One region of the Brevibacillus sp. MER 51 genome, then DNA from elsewhere that is predicted to be linked to it. Evidence: riboswitches for the same ligand, from Rfam matches in the RefSeq annotation. Region 1 holds a riboswitch; each other region holds the start of a gene.

Region 1 (2,201 bases):
AGTACATGCAAAACAAACAAGCCACCTAGCGAATGTCCAATAATCGCTTGCTGCGTCCGATCGATGGGGAAGTCATTTTCAATGCTAGGCTTGAGCTCCTCCTCCAAAAAGGTGAGGAACTGCTCCGCTCCCCCCATCTGAGGCCACTCTGTACCACTTGGGTTGCCAGGAAGCTCTGAGGCTGGAACTTCGTATGTGTAATCAAAGAAACGGGCAGGATGGTACGGACCGTCCGTCGGATAGCCAATCCCGACGACGATAGCAGGATATACGCCAGTTCGTTCAGGGCCACGTGATTGTATCCGTATCGCTTCGGTCATGGTGGCAAAAACAGAGTTGCCATCTAGCAAATATATGACGGGAAAACCTGATTCCGGAGCGGGATCAGCAGGTATACTTACGAAAATGTGATAGTCTCGCTCTTGATAGGTCATGTTTTTACTGTATGAACGAGGAATGACGACAGGTTGATAGTCGGTGCTTTTCATGAAGGCTACTCTCCAATCTCCACAAGGCTAACCAGCACGCACAAAATATATTATATGAACGAGAACCAGAGATTGGCAATAGCCGAAAAAGGAGAATAGTTAGTTTTCGAAAAGAGCCCATACTGAGCTTGACTCCTACGATATATTGAGGTAAAGTAAGTTTTACCAACTACATATTGATGCGGTAAGGTGTTTACCAGCCAGATTTGGTAGACTTAATAGGGAAGTCGGTGAGAATCCGACGCGGTCCCGCCACTGTAATGAGAGAGTTCCATTTGCGATAGAATGCCACTGATCCTGAAGGATCGGGAAGGTGTAAATGGAGCGATGATCCAAAAGCCAGGAGACCTGCCTAACCGCTTGCACTGTTTACCCTACGGGAGATAGGGAAGTGTTCGAGCGCTCAATTCGCATTGGCGAATTGCTAGATGGAAGTCATCACGCGCATTCGGCATGTAAACGTCGGATGCGCTTTTACTTTGGCTAAATAACATACATACAGAGTAAAAATAGTAGGATAGGATGAGGGACATGCTAATCGCTTATGATTCAAAAACAGGAAACGTCCGAAGATTCGTCAACAAAATTAATTTGCCACATGTGGAAATTAATCAAGATATGGTGCTGGACGAGCCATTCATTTTGGTCACATACACGACGGGATTCGGACAAGTGCCGGAGAAGGTGGCGACGTTCCTGAAGCGAAATCATGTCCATCTGCGCGGAGTATCTGCCAGCGGCAACCGCAACTGGGGAACCAGCTTTGCCAAAAGCGCGGATACGATCGCGAGCCAATACGGCGTTCCGGTGATTTCTAAATTTGAACTGTCCGGTACCGGCCGTGACGTGGAACAATTTACGAGTGGGGTGGCAGCAATTGCGGCATATTGAACTGAACAACGAACTGATGCAGCGTGGCAACGACGGATTTTATCAACTGGAAAAGGATCGGGAAGCGGTTGCGGTCTTCATGGAAGAAGTGCAGTCCAACACGATGACTTTTAACAGTGTCAAAGAACGCATGGACTATTTGATCGAGAATGACTTCTATGAGAACGTCTATGAAACATACACGGTTGAGCAGGTTGATGAAGTTTTCCGTTTGGCCTATGACGCTGATTTTCAATTTGCTTCGTATATGGCTATCTCCAAATTTTATAAAGATTACGCCTTGAAAACGAACGATAAATCGATGTACTTGGAGCAGTATCCAGACCGGGTGGCCGTTGTGGCACTGTCCCTTGGACAAGGTGACTTTGAGCTCGCCAAGCGTTTAACAGTATCCATGATGGACCAGCGTTTGCAACCAGCGACACCAACTTTCCTGAACGCAGGCAAAAGCCGCCGCGGAGAAATGGTCTCCTGCTTCTTGCTCGAAATGGATGATTCACTGAACTCTATCAACTTTATTTTGGGCACTTGTATGCAGTTATCCAAAATTGGCGGCGGTGTAGCCGTGAACCTGTCCAAGCTCCGCGGACGAGGAGAGCCGATCAAAGGCGTCGAGGGCGCGGCAAAAGGTGTCATGCCAGTCCTCAAGCTGCTGGAAGATGCATTTTCCTACGCGGATCAAATGGGGCAACGCAAAGGCTCAGGTGCAGCGTACTACAACATTTTCGGCTGGGATATCAACGAGTTTCTCGATTGCAAAAAGATCAATGCAGATGAAAAAGCGCGCATCAAAACGTTGTCCATCGGTCTGATCGTACCAAA
Region 2 (2,201 bases), on a different contig from region 1:
GTTCAGAAAGGCATGACCGAGACAGAAATCGTAGCTGAGCTGGAATTCCAGATGAAGCGCTTGGGCGCAGAAGGCCCATCCTTTACGTCCATGGTATTGGCAGGGGAGAAGTCGGCACTTCCACACGGAAAGCCAGGAACCCGCCAGGTGCAAGAAGGCGACTTGCTTTTGTTTGATATCGGAGTAGCTGCAAACGGATATGTATCCGATATTACTCGTACCTTTGCTGTAGGCGAGATCAGTGCCCAGCTGCAAGAGATTTACGAGACGGTATTGGCGGCCAACGAAGCGGCAATTGCTGAGATTCGTCCCGGTGTGACCTTTGCGCATTTGGATAAAACCGCTCGCGATGTCATCACTGCAAAAGGCTACGGTGAATACTTCATGCACCGTCTTGGGCACGGACTTGGGATGGACGTACATGAATATCCGTCTGTTCACAGCCAGAACCAAGAAGTGCTTCGACCAGGGATGGTTTTTACGATCGAGCCGGGCATCTATTTGCCAGGTGTAGGCGGCGTGCGGATTGAAGACGATGTATTGGTTACGGAAACGGGCGTTGAAATACTCACGCAGTTCCCGAAAAAACTGACTTCCATCAACTAATGAAGAAATCATAAAAATTGAATACGTATCGAATGGTGCTGGATGGCATATGCCGTCAGCTTAAAAGGGAAGTCCGGTGAGAAACCGGCGCGGTCCCGCCACTGTAACGAGGAGTGCCTAGCAAATAGCCACTGTTTTTTGGAAGACAAAAAATGGGAAGGTAGCTGGGTGTGTTGATCCGTAAGCCAGGAGACCTGCCATGCGATCCTATACAATCGACCCACGAGGATGGGGCAGATGTGGAAGCAGTCTATAAAAGGGCGCCTTTATGCCTGCTTATAGTTATATCTACGTTTGTCATGCACCTCCCGATTGAAATGGGGGGTGCTTTTTTGTGGAGGATTTGGTTCAAGCCATCATTTCCAAACAGAAAAGAGGATTACAGATGATGAAGGCAAACAAAACGCATACAGTAATAAAAGGACTAGCTTTCGGTATTATGACAGCTGCCATGCTTTTGGTTTCGGCATGCGGCTCCACTACGACAACACAGGCTCCAGCCAAAACAGAACAAACAGCTGCTCCAGCAGCAGAAGGCAAGCCTGTAACACTAACCAATAATGGTATCGAAATGACTTATCCAACAGCACCTGAGCGTGCAGTGACTTTGAACCAGCACGTCACCGAAATCATGCTGGCATTGGGCCTTGCTGATAAAATGGTCGGAACTGCTTACCTGGATGATGAAATCCTTCCTGAGTTAAAAGCAGATTACGACAAGATTCCGGTACTGTCTGACAAGTATCCTACGAAAGAAGTGCTGCTGGCAGCGAACCCAGACTTTGTCTACGCCGGATGGAAAAGTGGATTCGGCGAAAAGGGTGTAGGATCGATGCAAGATTTGGAAAAGGTCGGCATCAAATCGTATCTGCAATCGTCATCTAGCATGCCTGGCCCGACTATCGACGATGTGTTTGCGGACATTACGAACATTGGACGCATTTTCCGTGTGGAGGACAAAGCCAATGATTTGATCCATAAAATGAAGAGTGAAATGGATCAAACAATGAGTAAAATTGGCAAGATTGACGAGCCACTAAAAGTGTTCGTGTACGACAACGGGGAAGATAAACCATTCACAGCAGCCAACAACTACATGACATCCTTAATCAAGAATGCAGGTGGTAAGAACATTTTTGACGATATTCAAAAGGGTTGGGCAGAGGTAAGTTGGGAACAAGTAGTAAGTCGCAATCCAGACGTGATTATTATCGTAGATTACGGGGACAGAACCGTCGAGCAAAAACGCAATTTCCTTTTGAGTAAAAAAGAATTGGCGGATATCCCTGCGATTAAAAATCAACGACTAATGGTATTGCCTTTGTCCGCAGCTTCTGAAGGTGTTCGAGCATCGATTGCACTGAAAATTTTGGCGGAAGGACTCTACCCGGATAAATTCAAATAGAGTACGCCCCTTTTAAGGGAGGGAATAGCACTGCAACAGATCAAGTTACCTTATATCATCCTTACTTTACTGGTCGGACTTTTCCTCTCGATTACGTTCGCAGTTACCCTGGGATCAGTAGAGATTAAGCCGACTACGGTATGGAAAATCGCCTTATCAAAAATTCCGATGTTGGCCCAATTGATCGAAG
Region 3 (2,201 bases), on a different contig from region 1:
TCTGGATTCGCCGGGACATGCCAATCATCATTTCAGCATCTACGATCCCGTAAGCCGCGGCATGTTCACAGGGGATACGGCAGGTGTACTTTATCCACAGCTTCAAAAGGATGGCATACACCTCGTGCTGCCATCTACTTCCCCGAATCAGTTTGACCCCGATGCCATGCTAGCGTCTCTAAGCCGTTTTGAAGCACGCAAGCTAAATCGCATTTACTTTGGTCATTATGGGATGTCTGAGCAGGTAGATGATGTGTACCGCCAAATACGTGAGTGGCTCCCTGTGTTTGTTGAGGAAGGAGAGTCAGCGATTGCTGCTGGACAAACCTATGAAGAATTGTCTCGTACGCTGTTTGAACGAATCTCGGATCATCTACAGTCACAAGGCATCAGTGGTGACCACGACGTTTTCGAAGTACTCAAGCTCGATTTGCAAGTATGCTCCATGGGCATTCTGGTTTATTTGCACAAACGAGAGTAGCCTGCGAAAAGCTTTACATTTGCCTGAACCTTTTGTTCAGGCGTTTTTCATTTTTAGCAGGCAAGAAAGTATTGGCTTACGTGTTTGTCATTCTTTTTTCATCCAAGGAATGCTATGATGTAGGATGAATCATGGACTGTGACAATTTCAAACGTAACAGCAAATAGGTGCCTCGTCTTTTCTTAAAAAGATCGGGTGAAAAGGGAAGTCGGTGAAAATCCGACGCGGTCCCGCCACTGTAAATCGGCTCGTTCCTCAGCCGTAAGCCAGGAGACCTGCCTGTTTGTTTTCGTGCCTGTTGCCTTCGCGGAAAGGATCGGCCTATTTCAGGAAGCAGACCATCCTGTCTGTTTGCCCTGAGGTGCCGACCCTTTGATTTCCGAATGGAAGCAAGGGTCGCTTTTTTTATTGGAAGGTACAGTCAATCAGACATGAAGAAAGGAAGTTCTACATATGAAACGTTCATTGCGATTCATGATCCCACTACTGGTAGCGGTGAGCCTCGCGGGTTGTGCGGGTAATGATAATAGCCAGCCAGCACCAGGTGGACAAACAGGTGCACCGCAGACAACACCGCAAGAGAGCGCGGCCGAGCAGCCTGCAAAACAAACAACGTATCCATTGACAGTCACGGATGCGACTGGAAAAGAAGTAACTTTTGCAAAAGCTCCTGAGCGAATCGTCTCAACATCACCTGCCGAGACAGAGATATTGTTCGCATTAGGCTTGGAAGATCGGATCGTAGCTGTCTCAGACTATGACGATTATCCAGAAGCGGCGAAGGCAAAGCCGAAAATTGGCGGCGTCGTCAAACCGAATGAAGAAGCCATTCTCGCTCAAACGCCGGATATGGTCGTCGGTGGGATTTCGATGGAGAAGCCAGTGGCTGACAAGCTAAAATCTCTCGGAATGCCCGTCTACATTACCCATCCGACAAAGATGGATGACATCCTTAACAATGTTTTAACAATGGGAGTTATCACGAATACACAGGAACAAGCCGAAAAAGTCGTCGCGCAAATGAAGAAAGACATCGCGTACGTTCAAGATGCAGTGAAAAATGTAAAACAGGAACAGAAGAAAAAGGTATACCTGGAATTCTCCCCAGGCTGGACAGTCGGAAAAGGCGAGTTCATGGACGAACTCATCACACTGGCTGGAGCGACAAATATTGCTTCTGACACCCAAGGCTGGAATCCGATCAGTGAAGAAAAGATTTTGCAAAACGACCCAGACGTCATTTTGTATGCGAGCGGAATTACCGATGAAAAGACCGGCGTCAAGCTGGAGGATATGATCGCGAATCGCAATGGTTGGGATAAAATGAAGGCGATTCGTGAAAAACAAATCTTTGGCATGGACCAAAATATTTTGTCCCGTCCTGGTCCGCGCATTACACAAGGCTTGATCGAAGTAGCCAAGGCGATTTACCCTGACTTGGTGAAATAAAATGAAGAAACGATTGTTCATATGGGGAGGAGTCAGTTGTCTTGTCCTTCTGGCATCAATAGTCATCAGCATCTCGATGGGGGCGGCACAACTCCCGATCTCACAAGTATGGCTCATCCTGCTCCAGCAGATCCCGGGCTTCTCTGACTGGATTGCCGAAGCGTGGCCAGAGTCATCTGAGCAAATTGTCATGAAGGTTCGTTTTCCACGCGTTGTATTGGCTGTCTTGATTGGGGCTTGCTTGTCGCTTGCGGGAGCGGGCTTTCAGGGA
Region 4 (2,201 bases), on a different contig from region 1:
ACGCCGCAGGGGCAGCCAGGCAATCCGAAGCCCCGATTGTTCCGATTGCCGGAACATCAAGCTGTCATTAACCGAATGGGCTTCAACAATCACGGTGCGTATTTGGCTTCCCAGCATTTGGTTGATTACGCATACTCAGATGTTCCGATTGGGATTAACATTGGGAAAAACAAAGTAACGCCGAATGAAGAAGCGGCCGTCGACTATAGCAAATGTATGGACATGCTCTATGCATACGGTCACTATTTCGTCATTAACATCAGCTCTCCGAATACCCCGAATCTGCGTGACTTGCAGGAAACAGAGAGCTTGCGTCATTTGGTGCGTGCAGTAAGGGAAAAGGCAACCGAAATGGAAGCGCGTTCCATCAAGAAAAAGCCGATTTTGCTGAAAGTAGCGCCAGACATGTCAGATGAGCACATGCGCGATGTAGTTCACGCTGCTGTAGAAGAAGGCATTTCCGGAATTATTGCTACCAATACGACACTGTCACGCGAGGCGGTTTCCGGACATCGATTTGCCGAAGAAGCGGGCGGCTTGAGCGGAAGACCTCTTACAGAGCGTTCCACGGCTTGGGTGAAGGAGATTTATCAAGAAGTAGGAGATAAGGTACCAATTATTGGTGTCGGCGGTATTTATAACGGGGAAGACGCCTACGCGAAAATCCGGGCAGGAGCTAGTCTCGTTCAGGTGTATACAGGGATGATTTATCAGGGCCCAGGTATCGCCAAGCAAATCAACAAAAAACTGCTCAAGCTCATGCAACGCGATGGTTTTAAACATATTAGCGAAGTAATTGGCGTAGACGCAAAAGAATAGATAGAACAAAGTACGCATAGGTCGATGGCTCCGTTTATAGCGGGTCTTCTGCTTATGCGTTTTTGCTTATATTCTTCCGATTTATGTAGGGATCCGGTATAATGATGTGGGACAAACATGAATTGTCAGTCAATTGCATATAGTCGGCGTTAGGTGCCTTTATGTGACGCATAAAGGGTAACAGGGAATCGGGTGAAAGTCCCGAGCGGTCCCGCCACTGTAACCAGGGAGCTCTCTTTGAGAAGGAAACCACTCATTTTCGTATGGGGAAGGACAAGGAGCGCATGGATCTGGAAGCCAGGAGACCTACCTAGTAGCCACACCCACAGAACCTTCGCGGAAAGGAGCGGTGAATACGAGGCAATGAGGCTGTCTAGTCAGTCTGTTGTTTTGTGTGCACATCTCGTCCATTGATGGATGGGATTTTTTTGTTTGGAGGAAAGAACGAAAGTGAGTGAAGGAGGAATGAACATGAATCGATCTCGTCTCGTATCTACTTGTCTGATGATCGCGGGCTTCGTCCTGTATTTTTTGCTCAATGAACCTGAGACAGGGCACGCGATGCACATCATGGAAGGGTATTTGCCTTTATCCTGGGCCTTATTTTGGTGGGCTGTCTTCTTGCCGTTTTTTATTCTTGGGATTCGCTCGATTAACAAAATTGTAAAAGAACATCCCGAAATGAAGCTCCTTATTGGCGTTGCAGGAGCGTTTGCCTTTGTTTTATCTGCACTGAAAATCCCTTCGGTTACAGGCAGCAGCTCTCACCCGACTGGAACGGGCCTCGGTGCCATTATGTTTGGGCCTTTTGCGATGTCTGTGCTAGGGAGCATGGTGCTCTTGTTTCAAGCCCTGCTATTGGCTCATGGAGGTTTGACTACGCTGGGGGCAAATGCTGTATCCATGGCAGTAGTAGGACCAATGGTGGCATACGGAATCTATCAGTTGATCATGAAAGTGGCAGGAAGCCAGCGACTGGCGGTTTTTGCGGCGGCGGCTTTGGCTGATCTCGCTACCTATGTAGTGACTTCGCTTCAACTGGCACTCGCATTTCCAGCTGAATCTGGCGGAGTGTTGGCCTCGTTTGCCAAATTCGCAGGAATTTTTGCATTCACGCAAGTACCGCTCGCTATTAGTGAAGGTCTGTTGACCGTTCTTGTTTGGAACTGGTTGTTATCTTACAACGCAAAAGAGCTTACACAGCTTCGTTTGCTCAAACGGGAGGAATCGCTGTGAAAAAAGGATGGAACTGGCTTTTACTCTTTGGAGTAATCGTACTGGCTATTGTCCCGCTGTTGCTGGTGCAGGATTCGGAATTTGGCGGCGCAGATGGCGTGGCAGAGGAAGCGATCAAGGAAATCGCCCCGAACTACGAACCGTGG

Evidence for each region. A riboswitch is a leader RNA that binds a small molecule or an ion and turns the genes downstream of it on or off. The one in region 1 is predicted to bind cobalamin.
Region 2: it holds a riboswitch for cobalamin, as region 1 does, so the genes downstream of both, M3630_RS04490 (ABC transporter substrate-binding protein) here and nrdI (class Ib ribonucleoside-diphosphate reductase assembly flavoprotein NrdI) in region 1, are expected to answer to the same signal.
Region 3: it holds a riboswitch for cobalamin, as region 1 does, so the genes downstream of both, M3630_RS13980 (ABC transporter substrate-binding protein) here and nrdI (class Ib ribonucleoside-diphosphate reductase assembly flavoprotein NrdI) in region 1, are expected to answer to the same signal.
Region 4: it holds a riboswitch for cobalamin, as region 1 does, so the genes downstream of both, M3630_RS18135 (energy-coupling factor ABC transporter permease) here and nrdI (class Ib ribonucleoside-diphosphate reductase assembly flavoprotein NrdI) in region 1, are expected to answer to the same signal.

Annotation. Positions count from the first base shown of each region.
Region 1 covers NZ_JAMAUS010000001.1:546,673-548,873, reverse strand. Annotated here, with positions in the region: gene M3630_RS02020 (alpha/beta hydrolase) at 1-488, opposite strand, end outside; cobalamin riboswitch at 659-858, shown strand; gene nrdI (class Ib ribonucleoside-diphosphate reductase assembly flavoprotein NrdI) at 1,020-1,379, shown strand; gene nrdE (class 1b ribonucleoside-diphosphate reductase subunit alpha) at 1,366-2,201, shown strand, end outside.
Region 2 covers NZ_JAMAUS010000002.1:68,660-70,860, reverse strand. Annotated here, with positions in the region: gene M3630_RS04495 (M24 family metallopeptidase) at 1-606, shown strand, start outside; cobalamin riboswitch at 623-822, shown strand; gene M3630_RS04490 (ABC transporter substrate-binding protein) at 992-2,011, shown strand; gene M3630_RS04485 (FecCD family ABC transporter permease) at 2,036-2,201, shown strand, end outside.
Region 3 covers NZ_JAMAUS010000005.1:367,562-369,762, reverse strand. Annotated here, with positions in the region: gene M3630_RS13985 (MBL fold metallo-hydrolase) at 1-481, shown strand, start outside; cobalamin riboswitch at 630-778, shown strand; gene M3630_RS13980 (ABC transporter substrate-binding protein) at 935-1,930, shown strand; gene M3630_RS13975 (FecCD family ABC transporter permease) at 1,932-2,201, shown strand, end outside.
Region 4 covers NZ_JAMAUS010000008.1:129,774-131,974, forward strand. Annotated here, with positions in the region: gene M3630_RS18130 (quinone-dependent dihydroorotate dehydrogenase) at 1-819, shown strand, start outside; cobalamin riboswitch at 954-1,147, shown strand; gene M3630_RS18135 (energy-coupling factor ABC transporter permease) at 1,291-2,055, shown strand; gene M3630_RS18140 (energy-coupling factor ABC transporter substrate-binding protein) at 2,052-2,201, shown strand, end outside.